One region of the Halomonas sp. ISL-56 genome, then DNA from elsewhere that is predicted to be linked to it. Evidence: predicted binding sites of a transcription regulator. Region 1 holds the regulator's gene; the other holds the start of a gene.
What was found. Region 1 encodes LexA, which represses DNA repair genes until DNA is damaged. Its sites were predicted from a motif close to TACTGTNTANNTANACAGTA; they were not measured.
Positions count from the first base shown of each region.

Region 1 (7,909 bases):
CCAGTAGCTCTACCACCTCACGCGCTTCGTCGGTGGTACGCACAAAAGGCACCATAATTTCGATATTCTCGAAACCCATCTCTTCACGCACCCTCTTCAGCGCGCGACACTCAAGCTCAAAGCAGGGTCGGAATGCCTCTGAAATGTAGCGTGATGCGCCCCGGAAACCCAACATGGGGTTCTCTTCACCCGGCTCATAGAGTTTACCGCCAATCAGGTTTTCGTATTCGTTTGACTTGAAGTCTGACAGCCGCACGATGACACGCTGGGGATAGAACGCCGCCGCCAATGTAGAGATGCCTTCAACCAGCTTATCGACATAGAAGCTGACCGGATCGCTATAGCCCGCGGTACGTAAATCGATCACCTGCTGCAAGTCCACTGGCAGCGTGCTGTACTCCAACAGCGCTTTGGGATGCACGCCGATCATGCGGTTAATGATAAATTCGAGACGCGCTAACCCCACGCCAGCGTGAGGCAAACTGGCAAAGCCAAAGGCGCGATCAGGGTTACCCACATTCATCATAATTTTGAAGGGAATTTCCGGCATTGCATCGACGCTGGAGACCTTGCAATCAAACTCCAACAGCCCCTCATAGACATTGCCAGTATCGCCTTCCGCGCAAGAGACCGTGACGTCGACCCCTTCTTTTAACTGGGTAGTGGCATCGCCACAGCCGACCACTGCGGGAATGCCAAGTTCACGGGCGATGATCGCCGCGTGGCAGGTTCGTCCGCCGCGATTGGTGACGATCGCGGAAGCCCGCTTCATGATTGGCTCCCAATCCGGGTCAGTCATATCAGTGACCAGGATATCGCCATCATGGATCTTATCCATATCGTCAGGGCTGAGTACGACTTTGACAGTACCTCGGCCGATGCGCTGACCAATTGCCCGGCCAGTAATTAACGTGCGGCCTTTTTCACGCAGTTGAAAGCGCTCGAGCTTGCCGCCCTCCTGCTGGGAGACCACCGTTTCAGGGCGCGCCTGAACGATGTAAAGCTCACCGTCATCACCATCTAACGCCCACTCAATATCCATAGGCCGCTGGTAGTGCTGTTCAATGGTCATCGCTTGGCGAGCAAGATCCATCACTTGCTGATCATTAAGACAAAAACGACCCCGATCCTGGTGCGGCACATCGACGGTTTCCACCGATTTACCCGCGCTGGCGTCCTGACCGTAAACCATCTTGATTAGCTTGGAACCTAGGTTCCGGCGTAGCACGGCCGGGCGACCTGCTGCCAGGGTCGGTTTGTGCACGTAGAATTCATCGGGGTTGACGGCACCCTGCACCACGGTTTCACCCAAGCCCCAAGAGGCGGTGACGAAAACGGCCTCTTTAAAGCCGGATTCGGTGTCTAGAGTAAACATAACGCCAGCTGCGCCGGTCTCTGAGCGCACCATTTTCTGTATGCCTGCCGACAAGGCGACATTTTCGTGGGCGTAGCCGCGGTGCACACGATAAGAGATCGCACGGTCATTAAATAGCGAGGCGAAGACTTCATGCACCGCACGCTTGATATTCTCGAAGCCCTCAATATTGAGGAAGGTTTCCTGCTGGCCTGCGAAGGAGGCATCAGGCAGGTCTTCGGCGGTCGCTGAGCTGCGCACGGCCACTTTCAGTTGCGGGTGCTGTTGCTGCAACTGGCCGTAAGCATCACGCAGGGCTGCTTCAAAGCTAGGGGGGAGCGGCGTATCGATAATCCACTGGCGAATGGTGCGGCCCGCCTCAGCCAGTGCCTTAACATCGTCGACGTCAAGGCGGGCCAGGGTGGTATTAATGCGTTCGTTTAAGCTTTCGTGGGAGAGAAATTCACGGTAAGCATGGGCGGTAGTCGCAAAGCCGCCGGGAACCGTTACGCCAGCACCGGACAGGTTGGAAATCATTTCACCCAGAGAGGCGTTTTTACCACCTACGCGTTCGACGTCCGCCATGCCCAACTGATCGAACCACAGAATGTACTCTTCCACGTAACCCCCTCTCTCATAGATATCGGCATGGCCACTGATATGGGCATTAATGCCGTAGGCCATGGATAATACACTGAGCTACCCTAGCACCGCGCCGATACATTCGCCATTGGTCTAATAGCGAAGAGAGTGGAGGATTTTTACAACAGCGGCGCTTTTTGGGCTATTTATGTAGTCAGACGCCTTTGACGCCGTCCTGACAGCCGATGACACGTTGTGCTGGCAAACGCCTCGGCACACAATAGGCGAATCACTCACCAGTGGATTGCGTTATGAAGCGTACGGCTTTTTTTATTTCAGATGGCACCGGGATTACGGCGGAAAGTCTAGGGCGAAGCTTATTGGCCCAGTTCAGCGATGTAGAGATCGACATGCAGACCAAGCCCTATATTGACACGTTGGAAAAAGCTCAGGCATTAGCCGCGATTATTGAGTCAACAGCTAGCCGCGACGGCCACCGCCCGATCATCATTGACACCATTGTGGATCAACAGATTCGCGACGTTATTCGTCAGGCATCCGGGTTTAAAGTCGATATATTTTCAACTTTCTTAGAACCCTTAGAGCAAGAGTTAGAGACGCACTCTTCCTACAGCGTTGGCCGCACTCACTCGATTGGCAGCGACGACGTCTATATGGATCGTATTCATTCCGTGCATTTTGCGCTGGATAACGACGATGGTGCCCGCACCCACCAATATGATAAGGCCGATATCATCCTGGTTGGCGTTTCGCGCTGCGGTAAAACCCCTACCTCACTCTATCTGGCGTTACAGTTTGGCATTCGAGCGGCTAACTATCCGCTAACAGAAGATGATCTAGATGAAGACGGCATGCTCAAGCTACCCAAGGCGTTAGCACCCCATCGGCAAAAGCTGTTTGGCCTAACCATCGATGCGCGACGCTTATCGGCGATTCGCAACGAAAGACGCCCCAATAGCCGTTACAGCTCTATGGATAAGTGCCTGCAAGAAGTGGAACAGGCAGAGTCGCTCTACCGTACTATGCACATTCCGTTTATTGACGCAACGCGCTTCTCGGTAGAAGAAATTTCGACGCGGATGATTGCCGAAACGGGCTTAGCGAGGCGTTTCTCGCCCCGCTAAGCGTAAAAAATCACCACAAGCCCTCAGCGGATTACATACCTTTGGGGGCAAAAATTCCCGGTGCGTTGCGCCAGTACCCTTTGTAATCCATGCCAAAGCCAAACACGTAGCGGTCGGCAACTTCCAGGCTGCAATAGTCAGCTTTTAAACCGGGTACGGCTTTGCGGTTGTGCTGTTTATCTACCAGCACTGCCGTAGTGACACTGGCGGCCTGGGCTTCTTCGCAGTAAGCCAGAATCGCCGCCAGGGTCGCGCCCTCATCCAAAATATCGTCTACAATAACCACATGGCGACCGGCCATCGGCACTTCTGGGGAAACGCGCCAAAATAGCTCGCCGCCACGCAGCTCGTTGCGGTAGCGGGTGGCATGCAAATAATCCACTTCCAGCGGGAAGCCCAAGCGGGTCAGCAGGTGCCCGGTGGTAATCAAGCCGCCATTCATCACGCAGTAAAACACTGGCAGTTTATCGCCTAAATCTCGTGTGATCGCTTCCGCCATGCGGTCAAGCGCCCGCTCTACCTCTTGCTGTGAAATAAGGCAGTCGGCGTTATCCATCAATTCGCGCATCGAGTCCAACGACTCTAAGGCTTCTTTATCCAGCTTTGACATCTACCAACTCCACGCGGGTTAAAAGCTTCAGTTATTTGAGCAAGAGATCTATTCAGCGCTTGGCTTGGGCTTGTCCGCTAGCGCTTCCAACTTGGCGTGGGCACGCCGCCAACGGCCCAGCGCACTCAGTGCGTCCAGGTCTGGTCGCGCACGGCCATAACGTAGCTTTGCGGGGCGTTTGGTATTGACCCCTTGGCATGCTTGCATGACATCAAGCGCGGCGGTACGGTCATTACACACCAGCAGCATATCGCAACCTGCTGCAAGTGCGGCCTGGGCACGCGCTTTGGGGTCTCCTGCTTCATGGGCGCCCGCCATACTTAGATCATCTGAAAAAATGCAGCCTTTGAAGCCTAGCGATTCCCGTAGCATGCCCAGCCAAGTGGGTGAAAACCCCGCTGGGCGCGTATCGAAAGCGCTATAAATAACGTGCGCAGGCATAACCCCATCCAGCTGTGAGGCTAACTGGGTAAAGGGCACAAGATCATGCTGTTTAATCACGTCTAGCGGGCGGTCATCGACCGGTAGCGCAACGTGGGAGTCCGCTGCAACGCCGCCATGACCCGGGAAATGCTTACCCACAGCGGCCATACCGGCATCGTGAAGCCCTTGAATAAAGGCACTGCCCAGTTGGGCCACGTGCAGAGGATCACTACTAAAACTACGGTCACCGATAACACTGGATAGGCCGCTCTCAACATCCAATACCGGAGCGAAGCTTAGATCCAGCCCGCAGGCGGCCATCTCCATCCCCAGCAGCCAACCAGCATCTTTGGCTAACGCCAGGCCATCTTCCGGGGTAGCGTGATAACATTCGCCGATACGCGCCATGGCAGGAAGACGTGTTAAGCCCTCCTTAATGCGCTGCACGCGACCGCCTTCCTGATCCACGGCAAGCAGTAAATCAGCCCGCACGCGGCGAATATCGCTACAAAGCTGGCGCACCTGATAGCCATTTTCGACATTGCGGGCAAATAAAATGACACCCCCTACCGTCGGTTCTAGCAACAAGCGTTTCTCTGCAGCCGTCAATTTTGGGCCTTCAAGGTCAAGCATGACCGGGCCTAACGGTTGAGTCATCGTGAGAGATCCATTGAAAGGGGCGATGATTCTAGACGATCGTCTAGCGGTGTCAAAATCTGATTAATCAAAGCATTGACGGCCACCGTGCAACCAAACAGGGGTACCCGGCAACGCTAAAGAAAAAATGGTCAGCAAATCACTATTACGTAAACGAATACAGCCGTGGGAAGCAGCAACGCCCATGGGCTCCTCAGGTGGTGTGCCGTGAAGATAAATATAGCGCCGCTGAGAGTCTACCTGCTTACCGCGGTTCACCCCCTTCTCCAATCCACACAGCCACAGGATGCGGGTCAAAATCCAGTCACGTTTAGGATAAGCTTCAGCTAGCGCGGCTGAAAATATCTCGCCCGTCCAGCGGCGGCCTCGAAACACGGCATTTTCGGGCATGTTGCCACCAATAGCGGCTCGCACATAGTGCCAGCCGTGGGGCGTTTGACCACTACCACTGAGCTCCCCGCTTCCAGCGGCACCGGATGAAATTGCACACTCGTGGAGCACTTTAGGTCCTCGCCAACAGCGCAGTTGCTGTTGAGTGGTATCAATTTCCAGCCAGATATTATCAGTCGGAGGTAGCTCAGCTAGCGTAGGCGTTCGCATGTTTTCCTTCTTCAGGCTTGGCTTCTTCAAGGGTCAGAGGTAAAGGCGCATTCATGGCAGCTACAACGACCGGGAGCAGCCGCCTTACCAAGTCACGCACAGAGACCTGTTCGTGATAATCCTTCTCCGCGATATCGCGCAGTGCATCAAGGCCAGACAGGGTAAATATAACCGTGCCAAGCATAAAGTGTAGCCGCCAAAAACGCTCTGCGTCAGGCAGGTTTGGCGTTGCTTTACGGACAAGCTCGGTGAAGCGGGTAAATACATCGCCGTACTCTTGCTGGATATGGCGCCGGAGATGTCCCTGGGCCTGGCTGTAGGCAAGACCGAGCAGACGCATAAACACTTTTAAACTGTTGCGCTCAGCTGGCACCGCAAGAACAGTTGTGGCCATGGTTTCGAGCAGTGTTTCAAGCGGGATAACGCGCCCAGCGTGTTGGCCTTCCAGCTCATCCAAAGCGGTGTGAAAACGCTGATTAAAAGGATCCAGATAACGCGAAAAAACGGCCTGAATCAGGGCTTTTTTGGAACCAAAGTGGTAATTGACGGCGGCCAGGTTAACGCGCGCTTTGCTTGTGATGTTACGCAGCGACGTTTCGGCAAAACCCCGCTCTGCAAACAGCACCTCAGCGGTATCGAGTATACGTGTCACCGTATCAGATTGAGCCATGTCGCTCTCCAGGGAAACAGGTGTTTAAAACATAGCAAAATACTATGCCATAACTTTGCCGGGCTCAACGCTTGATTTATTGACAAAATGTGGCTGGTTAAATAAGCAGAAACTTAGTTTCAAACGATTAGGAAAATTGCATAGGCATCACCGATAGGCGCTGACAAGCCATATACTGGACAGAGGAACATACTGTATACTTAACCACTCATTGATTAAGTCGACATTTAACTTGTTACTGTCTATTCACAATTTATGGAGTCTGGTATGTCGCGTCCGCTAACCGCTCGCCAACAGCACGTGTTTGATTTTATCGTTAAGACTATGGGCGAATTTGGCTACCCTCCTACCCGCGCCGAAATTGCCAAAGCACTTGGCTTCCGCTCTCCCAACGCTGCAGAAGAGCACCTGCGCGCGCTGGAACGCAAAGGCGTTATTCGCATTATCCGCAACACCTCTCGTGGCATCCGCCTGCCCAACCAGGAACCTCAAGACGTCCTGGAAAACGCCGTCACCTCGTTACCTGCTGCCAACGTTGAGACGCTGCCGACTGGACTGCCCGTAATCGGTGAGGTGGCCGCTGGCAGCCCCATTTTAGCCGCTGAACATATTGATCGTTACTGCCCCCTGCCAGCCGAGTATTTTACACCCAAAGCCGACTACCTGCTGCGCGTACGCGGGCTTTCGATGAAAGATATTGGTATTTTGGAAGGCGATTTATTAGCGGTGCATCGCACCGACCGGGTGCGCGATGGCCAGATTGTAGTAGCACGACTAGATGATGAAGTAACGGTCAAACGCTTCAAACGCCAGGGGCACCAAGTGACGCTATTTGCTGAAAACCCCGACTTTGCGCCCATTGAAATCGACCTGCGATCCCAGTCGCTCGATATCGAAGGCGTTGGTGTAGGGGTAATTCGTGGCGGTAATGGCCAGGCACTCGGCTAGCAACCACCACTATTGCAGGTCGATATAGCGGTGGTCATTGAAGGTGGCCACCCAGTTAGGGTGATAGACCAGCAGGATACTCAACAGCATGCCGGTGATGAACGCCTCTGAAGGCATTAACAGAGGCAAGAAGCGCGCATACTCCTGGGCGAGATAGATCGCCTCAGGATCAGTACCTGCAACAATAATGAGCAGTACCGCCGCCAGCCCACCTCCCAGCGTTGCCAGCGCCGCACCAAAAAAGCCACAGGCAAATAGAAACACCATCAAGTTATCCGGTAGGCGGCGATCCACCAACCGCCATACCGTGCCAATAACGGCCGCCGGGACGACACCAGTAACCAGTACGTTTGCCCCCATTAGCATCCACTCGTTGCGACCAATGACCACCATAGCGATATTAATCAGCACGTTGCTAATCAGCGCTAATGGTGCTTTAAAAACGAGTGTCATTAATACTGTGAAAACAAGGTGCAGCGTGAGCCAATCAACCGCCTGCGCACGAAGCTGCCACATCAGCAGCACTGCCAGCGTGGCGCCTAGCCAGCGGTGCTGAAGCGCCGTATCCGCTAGCAACACCTGCCAGGGCCGCCCCCAAAGTGCCCACGCTAAAACGCCTAGCGAGAGTAGCCAGGTAAACAGCAGCGCCCAGGGCGCTAAAACACTTTGCGCGAATGACATGGCGGCCTCTCGGGTTGATGGCGTTAGGGAGCCTCTAGCTAAAGACCACTGTCTTATTGCCGTGCACCAGCACGCGATCTTCTAAGTGCCAACGCAACCCGCGAGCGAGCACCGCCTTCTCTACATCACGGCCAAAGCGGACTAGATCAGTGGGCGTATGACAGTGGCTAACGCGATGAATATCCTGTTCGATGATGGGGCCTGCATCGAGCTCCTCGGTCACATAATGGCAGGTAGCC
Region 1 covers NZ_JAGGRO010000021.1:33,996-41,904, forward strand. The annotation lists gene ppsA (phosphoenolpyruvate synthase) at 1-1,975, opposite strand, end outside; gene ppsR (posphoenolpyruvate synthetase regulatory kinase/phosphorylase PpsR) at 2,248-3,081, shown strand; gene J7J49_RS18110 (hypoxanthine-guanine phosphoribosyltransferase) at 3,113-3,691, opposite strand; gene nagZ (beta-N-acetylhexosaminidase) at 3,740-4,771, opposite strand; gene J7J49_RS18120 (L,D-transpeptidase) at 4,835-5,371, opposite strand; gene J7J49_RS18125 (TetR/AcrR family transcriptional regulator) at 5,349-6,041, opposite strand; gene lexA (transcriptional repressor LexA) at 6,309-6,989, shown strand; gene J7J49_RS18135 (energy-coupling factor ABC transporter permease) at 6,999-7,670, opposite strand; gene purU (formyltetrahydrofolate deformylase) at 7,705-7,909, opposite strand, start outside.

Region 2 (7,909 bases), on a different contig from region 1:
TCGACGATCTGATGCAGCAGGTCGACTTCAAAGTCTTCTCTGGCCCCGCCAGCGCAGACGATGGCCGTGTGGCAGCGCTGAAAGTACCCGGCGGCGCCAAACTGTCGCGTAAAGAAATTGACGAGTACACCAAGTTTGTCGGCATCTACGGCGCCAAAGGCTTGGCGTGGATCAAGGTCAACGAGCGCGCCAAAGGACTTGAAGGTCTGCAGTCGCCGATCGTCAAGTTTATGGAAAACATCGTTGAAGAGCTGCTTGATCGTGTGGGCGCTGAAGATGGTGACATCATCTTCTTTGGTGCCGATAAAACCCGTATCGTTAACGAAGCCATTGGCGCGCTGCGCGTCAAGCTGGGCGCTGACCTTGAGCTCTACACCCAAGAGTGGGCGCCACTATGGGTGGTCGACTTCCCAATGTTTGAAGCTGACGATAATGGTCGTTTGAGCCCGCTGCACCACCCCTTCACTGCGCCCTCCTGCACGCCCGAAGAGCTCAAGGCTGATCCTGCCAAGGCGCTTTCTCGCGCTTACGATATGGTGCTCAACGGCACCGAATTGGGCGGTGGCTCGATCCGTATTCACGACCAAGCCATGCAGAGCACGGTGTTTGAGATTCTTGGTATTGGTGAAGAAGAAGCTCAAGAAAAATTCGGCTTCCTGCTGGACGCGTTGCAGTACGGTGCGCCACCCCATGGTGGCTTAGCCTTTGGCCTGGATCGCCTGGTCATGCTAATGGTCGGTGCCAAGACTATTCGTGAAGTCATCGCTTTCCCGAAAACCCAAAGCGCTGCCTGTTTGATGACCAACGCACCGGGCGAAGTCAGTCCAGAGCAGTTGAAAGATTTGAACATCCGTTTGCGCCAGAAAGTCAAAGCGGAAACCGCTGCCGAATAAATCGGTGGGTTAACTGCCTAGCACCGACGCCACGGCGTCGGTGTTTTTGTATGTTCTAGCCACACGAGTATCGACGCCATGGAAGAGCAAAAGCCCGTCGTACCCATCCGCATCTTGGGCATAGACCCTGGCTCCCGGGTAACCGGTTACGGGGTGATCGATATTATTGGCGTTAAACCCAGCTATGTGGCGAGTGGCTGTATTCGCACGGCGGAAGGAGCGTTAGAGCAGCGTTTGGCGCAGATTTACGCTGGTCTCAGTGAAGTCGTTGGCCTACATCGACCCTCTCAGGTGGCCATTGAGCGAGTATTTATGGCCAAAAATCCCGATTCTGCGCTGAAACTGGGCCAAGCGAGGGGAGCCGCAATGGTGTGTATGGCTAACCATGGCTTGAGCCTCGCCGAGTACGCTGCGCGACAGATCAAGCAAGCGGTGACCGGCCAGGGCGGCGCAGATAAAGAGCAGGTTCAGCATATGGTCACCGCTATTCTGCAACTATCCGCTACCCCTCAAGCTGACGCTGCCGATGCGTTAGCCATTGCTTTAACGCATGCTTATAACGGCCATGCGTTTAGCAGCCTTGGTCTCCCTGTCGCAACATCTCGGAGCCGTCGTCGTTCAACCGGGCGCTGGCGGCTTTAATTCTAACTATGTTGGTGGCTGAACTACTGGTCACCTGTACAGAGTCGCTTTATAGTAACCGTCTGTTTTTCTCTCTATTGTTTTTCACTGTTTTTTTCTTCCAGGTGCGAGCGAATTTATGATTGGACGTCTGAGTGGCCAGCTAGTGGCAAAGCAACCTCCCTGGATTGTGATCGATGTTCACGGTGTAGGTTACGAGCTGGAAACTTCCATGAATACGCTGGTCGCGCTTCCTGAGGTCAACGAGAACGTTTCGTTATTCACTCATCTGACCATTCGTGATGACGCCCACCTGCTCTATGGGTTCGGCCGAGAGCACGAGCGTGCTCTGTTCCGTGCCCTAATCAAGGTCAACGGCGTAGGGCCTAAGCTGGCACTTGCCATCCTGTCGGGTATGGACGAAGACGCCTTTATGCGCTGCGTCCGTGATGACGACAGCAAAGCGTTGACAACACTGCCGGGGGTGGGGAAGAAAACCGCTGAGCGGCTGATTATCGAAATGCGCGACCGCTTTCCGGAATGGAAAGATAAGTGGGAAGACGGCAGCAACGCGCTGCTCCCCCTTGAGGCAACCAATGGTCGTGCCTCTGCCCGCAATAATCTTGCCGATGCGGAAGCTGCATTGGTCAGCTTGGGGTACAAACTGACTGAGGCGTCGAAAATGCTCACCGATATCGATCCCAATCAGTCCACTGAGGCACTTATCAAAGCTGCCCTTACCCAGCGCATGAGTGGCTAGCCAGACAGCGATACAAGTCCGAAATTGCGGGTAGTGAACAGACCTTTTGAATCGCCATAAAGAAGAGCATCTATGTTAGAACACGATCGGCTGATCGCCGCTGAGCCTGAACAGGGAGAGGGGCGCATTGATTACGCGATTCGCCCCAAGCGGCTGGATGATTATATTGGCCAGCCGCGCGTGCGTGAACAGCTGGAAATCTTTATCGGTGCCGCCCGGCTGCGGGAAGAGAGTCTGGATCACACCCTGGTATTTGGCCCCCCAGGGTTAGGTAAAACGACCCTTGCGCATATTATTGCCACCGAGATGGGGGTCGGTATGAAGTCGACTTCCGGCCCGGTACTTGAACGTGCGGGCGATTTAGCCGCCATGTTGACCAACCTAGAGCCTGGCGACGTTCTCTTTATCGATGAAATTCATCGCCTGTCGCCGGTGGTAGAGGAAGTGCTCTATCCGGCTATGGAAGATTTTCAGCTCGATATTATGATAGGCGAAGGACCGGCAGCACGTTCGATTAAGCTGGATCTTCCCCGCTTTACACTGGTAGGGGCCACCACGCGGGCAGGGCTATTGACCTCTCCATTGCGAGATCGATTTGGTATCGTTCAACGGCTCGAATTTTATAATCTTGAAGAGCTGACGGAAATTGTCTCGCGCTCGGCGCGCCTGTTAGGCGTTGAAACCAGCCACGATGGCGCCATTGAAGTGGCCAGACGTTCAAGGGGCACGCCGCGAATTGCCAACCGATTGCTACGCCGGGTGCGGGATTACGCTGAAATGAAAGGTAATGGCGTCGTCGATGTAGCCATGGCGGATGCGGCGCTCAATATGCTCAACGTGGATCACCACGGTTTGGATCACATGGATCGGCGGCTACTGCTGGCCATGATAGATAAGTTTGACGGTGGGCCAGTGGGTATTGACTCGCTCGCTGCTGCGATCAGTGAAGAGCGTGACACTATCGAAGATGTCATTGAGCCTTATCTTATTCAGCAGGGCTTGATAATGCGTACCCCTCGTGGCCGAGTAGTTACCCGCCAAGCATGGCTGCATTTTGAGCGTGTGCCTCACGAACAGGCAACCGATATGGAAGGAGAGCGCCGTCCGTGAGTCGTTACATCAACGAAGGCTACCGCCTGCCGCTGCGCGTTTATATGGAAGATACTGACGCAGGCGGTATTGTCTACTACGTTAACTACTTGAAGTTTATGGAGCGCGCGCGCAGTGAATGGCTTCGCCAGTTGGGCCTGAATCAGCAAACGCTGCTAGACGAAGGTACGCAGCTAGTGGTATACCGCTTGGCCTGTCATTACGCGAAACCGGCTTGCCTAGACGACGCGTTGGAAATTGGTGTTCACGTTACTGACGTTGGACGCTGTCGGATGACATTTGAACAGCAGGTTTGGCGTGGTGAGGAACTCCTTTGCTCTGCCACAGTCGAGATAGCCTGCTTGAGTACCGAGCGTCTACGGCCTAAAGCATGGCCAGCGTCGCTTAATATTTTGACCCAGGCCTCTTAACCAAGAGGTCATTCACTGCGTCGGCAATCCCGACCCTAATAGATTGATGAGGGCACCTGTGAACGATAACACCATGTCCATTCCCCATTTAATAATGAATGCCAGTACGGTAGTGCAACTGGTAATGCTGCTACTGCTGGTGGGGTCGATCCTCTCTTGGGTAGTGATTTTCCAGCGCAGCATTGCGTTGGGCCGTGCCAAGAAAGAGTACAACCAATTTGAGGAGTCTTTTTGGTCTGGTGTCGACTTGAACGAACTATACCGTGAAATCCCAGCCGATGACCCTCGCCACGGCGCTGAACATATTTTTCAAGCTGGTTTCCGCGAATTTAACCGTTTGATGCCTAAGACTCGTGACCCGGATACCGTACTAGAGGGTGTACAGCGCAGCATGCGCGTAGCATGGTCTCGTGAAGAGGATCGCTTAACTCAGCACCTCGTGTTTCTTGCCACCGTTGCCTCTGCTAGCCCCTATATCGGCCTGTTCGGTACCGTGTGGGGCATCATGGGGTCTTTTCAGGCTTTATCACTAACCCAGCAAGCAACCTTGGCTACGGTGGCGCCTTGGATTGCCGAAGCCCTGATTGCGACAGCTATGGGTCTATTTGCAGCTATTCCTGCGGTGATTTTCTATAACCGTCTTTCCAACTCGTCTTCTCGCCTGCTCGGCAAATACGAAGACTTTGCCGAAGAGTTCCACGCTATCCTGCACCGCAATTTGCAGGGCCGTGACGGCAAACCGAGCGCCAGCTAAGGGGAGAGAGTCATGCAAGGACCGTTCAATCGTAGTAGTACAAGCAAGCCGATGGCAGAAATTAACGTTGTTCCTTTCATCGACATTATGCTGGTACTGCTGGTGGTCTTTATGATCACCGCGCCGATGTTGACCCAAGGCGTACAAGTTGAGTTGCCGCAAGTCACCTCTCAGCCCATTGAGACACAGGAAGATAATGATCCCATCATTATCTCGGTTAATAGCGACGGTGGTTACTTCATCACGCTGGGGGAAGACTCCACGTCGGTCACGCTGGATGAAATGTCCACGAGAGTGACAACGATTCTTGAGCGACGTCCGGGTACGCCTGTCATGGTACGCGGTGACCGCAATGTGGCCTATGGGCAGATTGTCGTTTTAATGAGTACCCTACAAGGCGCCGGCGTTGCTAATGTGGGGCTGCTTTCTGAGCCGCCGCAAGATGGGTAAGGGCAAGGCGCACATGGCATTGAAACCCTCGCGCGATCCTCAGGATGTCGGCTATAAGTGGCCGACCGTTCTGGCGATAGGCGTGCACGTCGCGATTGTAGTGTTTAGCTTGATCAGCCTACCTAGTCGAGATGCAGAGCCTGATAGCTCTTCGATTGTGCAGGCGACGCTGGTAAGCACCGAAACGTTTACTGATCAGGCACAGCAAGCATTGGAAGAGCAGGCGGCGATGAATGCGCCCGCCGAAGCCCCTACCGAGCCGGAGGCACCGGAAGAGCCCTCAGCTAGTGAAGAACCGTCAGCTAGTGAACAGCAGGCTGCTGCAGAGCAACAAGCGGCAGAAGAGGCAGCCCAGCAGGCGGCGGAAGCCGAGGCACAGGCATTAGAAGAAGCACGTGCAGCCGCGGAGGCTGAGGCACAGCGTCGTGCTGAAGAAGCGGCTGCCCAGGCTGAGCAACAGGCGGCTGAAGCGGCTGAACGTGAAGCCGAAGCGGAAGCGGCGGCGCAGCGCCAACGTGAAGTGGAAGAGGCGCAACGCCAACAGGAAGCCGCAGAGCAACAGCAACGCGAAGAGGCCGAAGCACAGCGCCAACGTGAAGCCGAAGAGCAGCAGCGCCGGGAGGCGGAAGAAGCTGAACGCCAGCGTGCAGCGGCAGAACAACAGCAGCGCGAAGAAGCTGAAGCTGCACGTCAGCGTGAAGCCGAAGAACAGCGCCTTCGTGAGCAAGAATCGGCTCAGCGAGAGCGAGAGGCAGAAGCACAGCGCCAACGTGAAGCCGAAGAGCAGCAGCGTCGCGAAGCAGAAGCTGAGCGCCAACGCGAAGCCGCGGAAGCTGCAGAGGCGGCCATGCAACGCCAGTTGGCCGGTGAAGCCGAAGCCGCTGCTAATGCCCAGCAAGCTGAGCAGGCGGCCAATAGCTTTATTAATATTGTTCGCCGTGCTGTTGAGCAGGCGTGGGTGATTCCGCCCGGTGCAAGTGATGCGATGAGTGCTACGCTACAGGTACGGTTAGGTCCATCAGGAGAAGTATTGGCAACGTCGATTGTGACATCAAGCGGCGATAGTGCTTTTGACCGGTCTGTGATGCAGGCTGTGGAACATGCTGCACCGTTTGGTGAATTGCGAGATTTGCCAGCCGATCAGCAGCGTAATTTACGTCAGTTTAATCTGCGATTTACCCCGGGAGATGTTCGCTGATGCAAAGCTTGAGCAAAGTGTGGCTGTTCTGTGTACTGCTGCTTGTCAGCAGTGTGGCAAGTGCTAACTTAACCATTGAAATCACGCGAGGCAGCGATCAAGCGCTGCCTATAGGGGTAGTGCCGTTCGCCGGCTCGGACGGCCTACCCGAAGATATTGCACAAATTGTTCAAGATGACCTTGAACGCAGTGGCTATTTTGCTCCTTTAGCGCGTAGTGCTATGTTTGAGCAACCGAGTCAAGCTGACGATGTGCAGTTCGGTACTTGGCGTTCGCTGGATGTGCGCTATCTAGTGGTCGGCAGGGCAGCACAAACTAACGGTGGCTTTGAGCTACAGTTTGAACTGATGGATATTAGCGGCCAGCGCCGGATGATTGGTGAAACCGTTACAGTAAGGGGCAATGACCTGCGGGGTGCTGCTCACTATATTAGTGATCAAATCTTTGAAGAGATTACTGATATTCGTGGTGCTTTCTCAACTAAGATTGCCTATGTCACTGCACAGGGTATTGGTGACAATATGCAGTTTGGTCTTTACGTTGCCGACGCGGATGGTCGCCGTAGTGAGCAGGTGTTGACCTCTGATGAACCAATCATGTCGCCAACGTGGTCACCTGATGGTACAAAGATCGCCTATGTCTCCTTTGAGACTGAGCGTCCAGCGATCTATATTCAGGATGTGGCGACAGGTCAGCGCGTGCAAGCAACCTCGTTTGATGGCATTAATGGCGCGCCAGCATGGTCGCCAGATGGACGGCGTATCGCTATGTCGCTGTCTAAAGATGGCCAGCCGGAAATTTATATTATGGATGTTGCCAACCGTTCAGTAGAACGCATTACCAATAACAACAGCATTGATACGGAACCCGCTTGGGCGCCGGATGGACGCAGTCTGTTGTTTACTTCCGATCGTAGCGGCGGCCCCCAGTTATACCAATACACATTGGGGGGCGGAGAGGCTAAGCGTCTAACATTTACCGGTAATTACAACGCGCGCGGGCGCTATTCGCCTGATGGCGAGCAGATTTTCTTGATTCACCGCTCTAGCCGTGGATACCAAGTGGCAAGGCAAGATGTAAGCGGTGATCGCTTAGTGGTATTGAGTGAATCAACAAGAGATGAATCTCCTAGTGTTGCGCCGAACGGGACCATGGTAATCTTCGCTACCCAGCAGGGTAACAGTGGGGTGCTAAGTGCTGTTTCTGCCGATGGCCGTTCTTCATTCAGGCTGCCGTCAGCACAAGGCGATGTCCGTGATCCAGCTTGGTCACCCTTCTTAAATTGATCAACTCAATTGATTAATATCGAAATTTTAGTTTTCAGGCAAGGAGTCTGATTATGCAACTCAAACCGTTGGCTCGCTCATTAGCAGCAGCGCTATCTATCGTAGTAATCGCTGGCTGTTCCAGCACCGGCGGAACCCAAGACGGTGACTCGTACGGCAGCCAGGATGGCAGCACTACTGGTTCCAGCACCTCGGGTACAGGCACGGGTAGTCAGTATGGTTCAACTTCTGGTTCAGGTTCAGGTGCGGGCCAGCAAGCTGATTCGCGCATTCCAGAAGTGCGCACAATCTATTTCGATTACGATCGCGATACGATTAAGAGCGAGTACGAATCCGTTGTAATGGCTCATGCGCGCTACTTGCGTGCCAATCCAAGTGCCCAAGTGGTTCTTCACGGGCATACAGATGAGCGTGGCACTCGTGAATA
Region 2 covers NZ_JAGGRO010000015.1:150,587-158,495, forward strand. The annotation lists gene aspS (aspartate--tRNA ligase) at 1-893, shown strand, start outside; gene ruvC (crossover junction endodeoxyribonuclease RuvC) at 972-1,535, shown strand; gene ruvA (Holliday junction branch migration protein RuvA) at 1,654-2,274, shown strand; gene ruvB (Holliday junction branch migration DNA helicase RuvB) at 2,347-3,384, shown strand; gene ybgC (tol-pal system-associated acyl-CoA thioesterase) at 3,381-3,794, shown strand; gene tolQ (protein TolQ) at 3,853-4,548, shown strand; gene tolR (protein TolR) at 4,561-4,998, shown strand; gene tolA (cell envelope integrity protein TolA) at 5,012-6,196, shown strand; gene tolB (Tol-Pal system beta propeller repeat protein TolB) at 6,196-7,482, shown strand; gene pal (peptidoglycan-associated lipoprotein Pal) at 7,536-7,909, shown strand, end outside.
Region 2: a site for LexA is predicted at 1,560-1,579, ahead of ruvA (Holliday junction branch migration protein RuvA). Genes of this name have one in related genera too.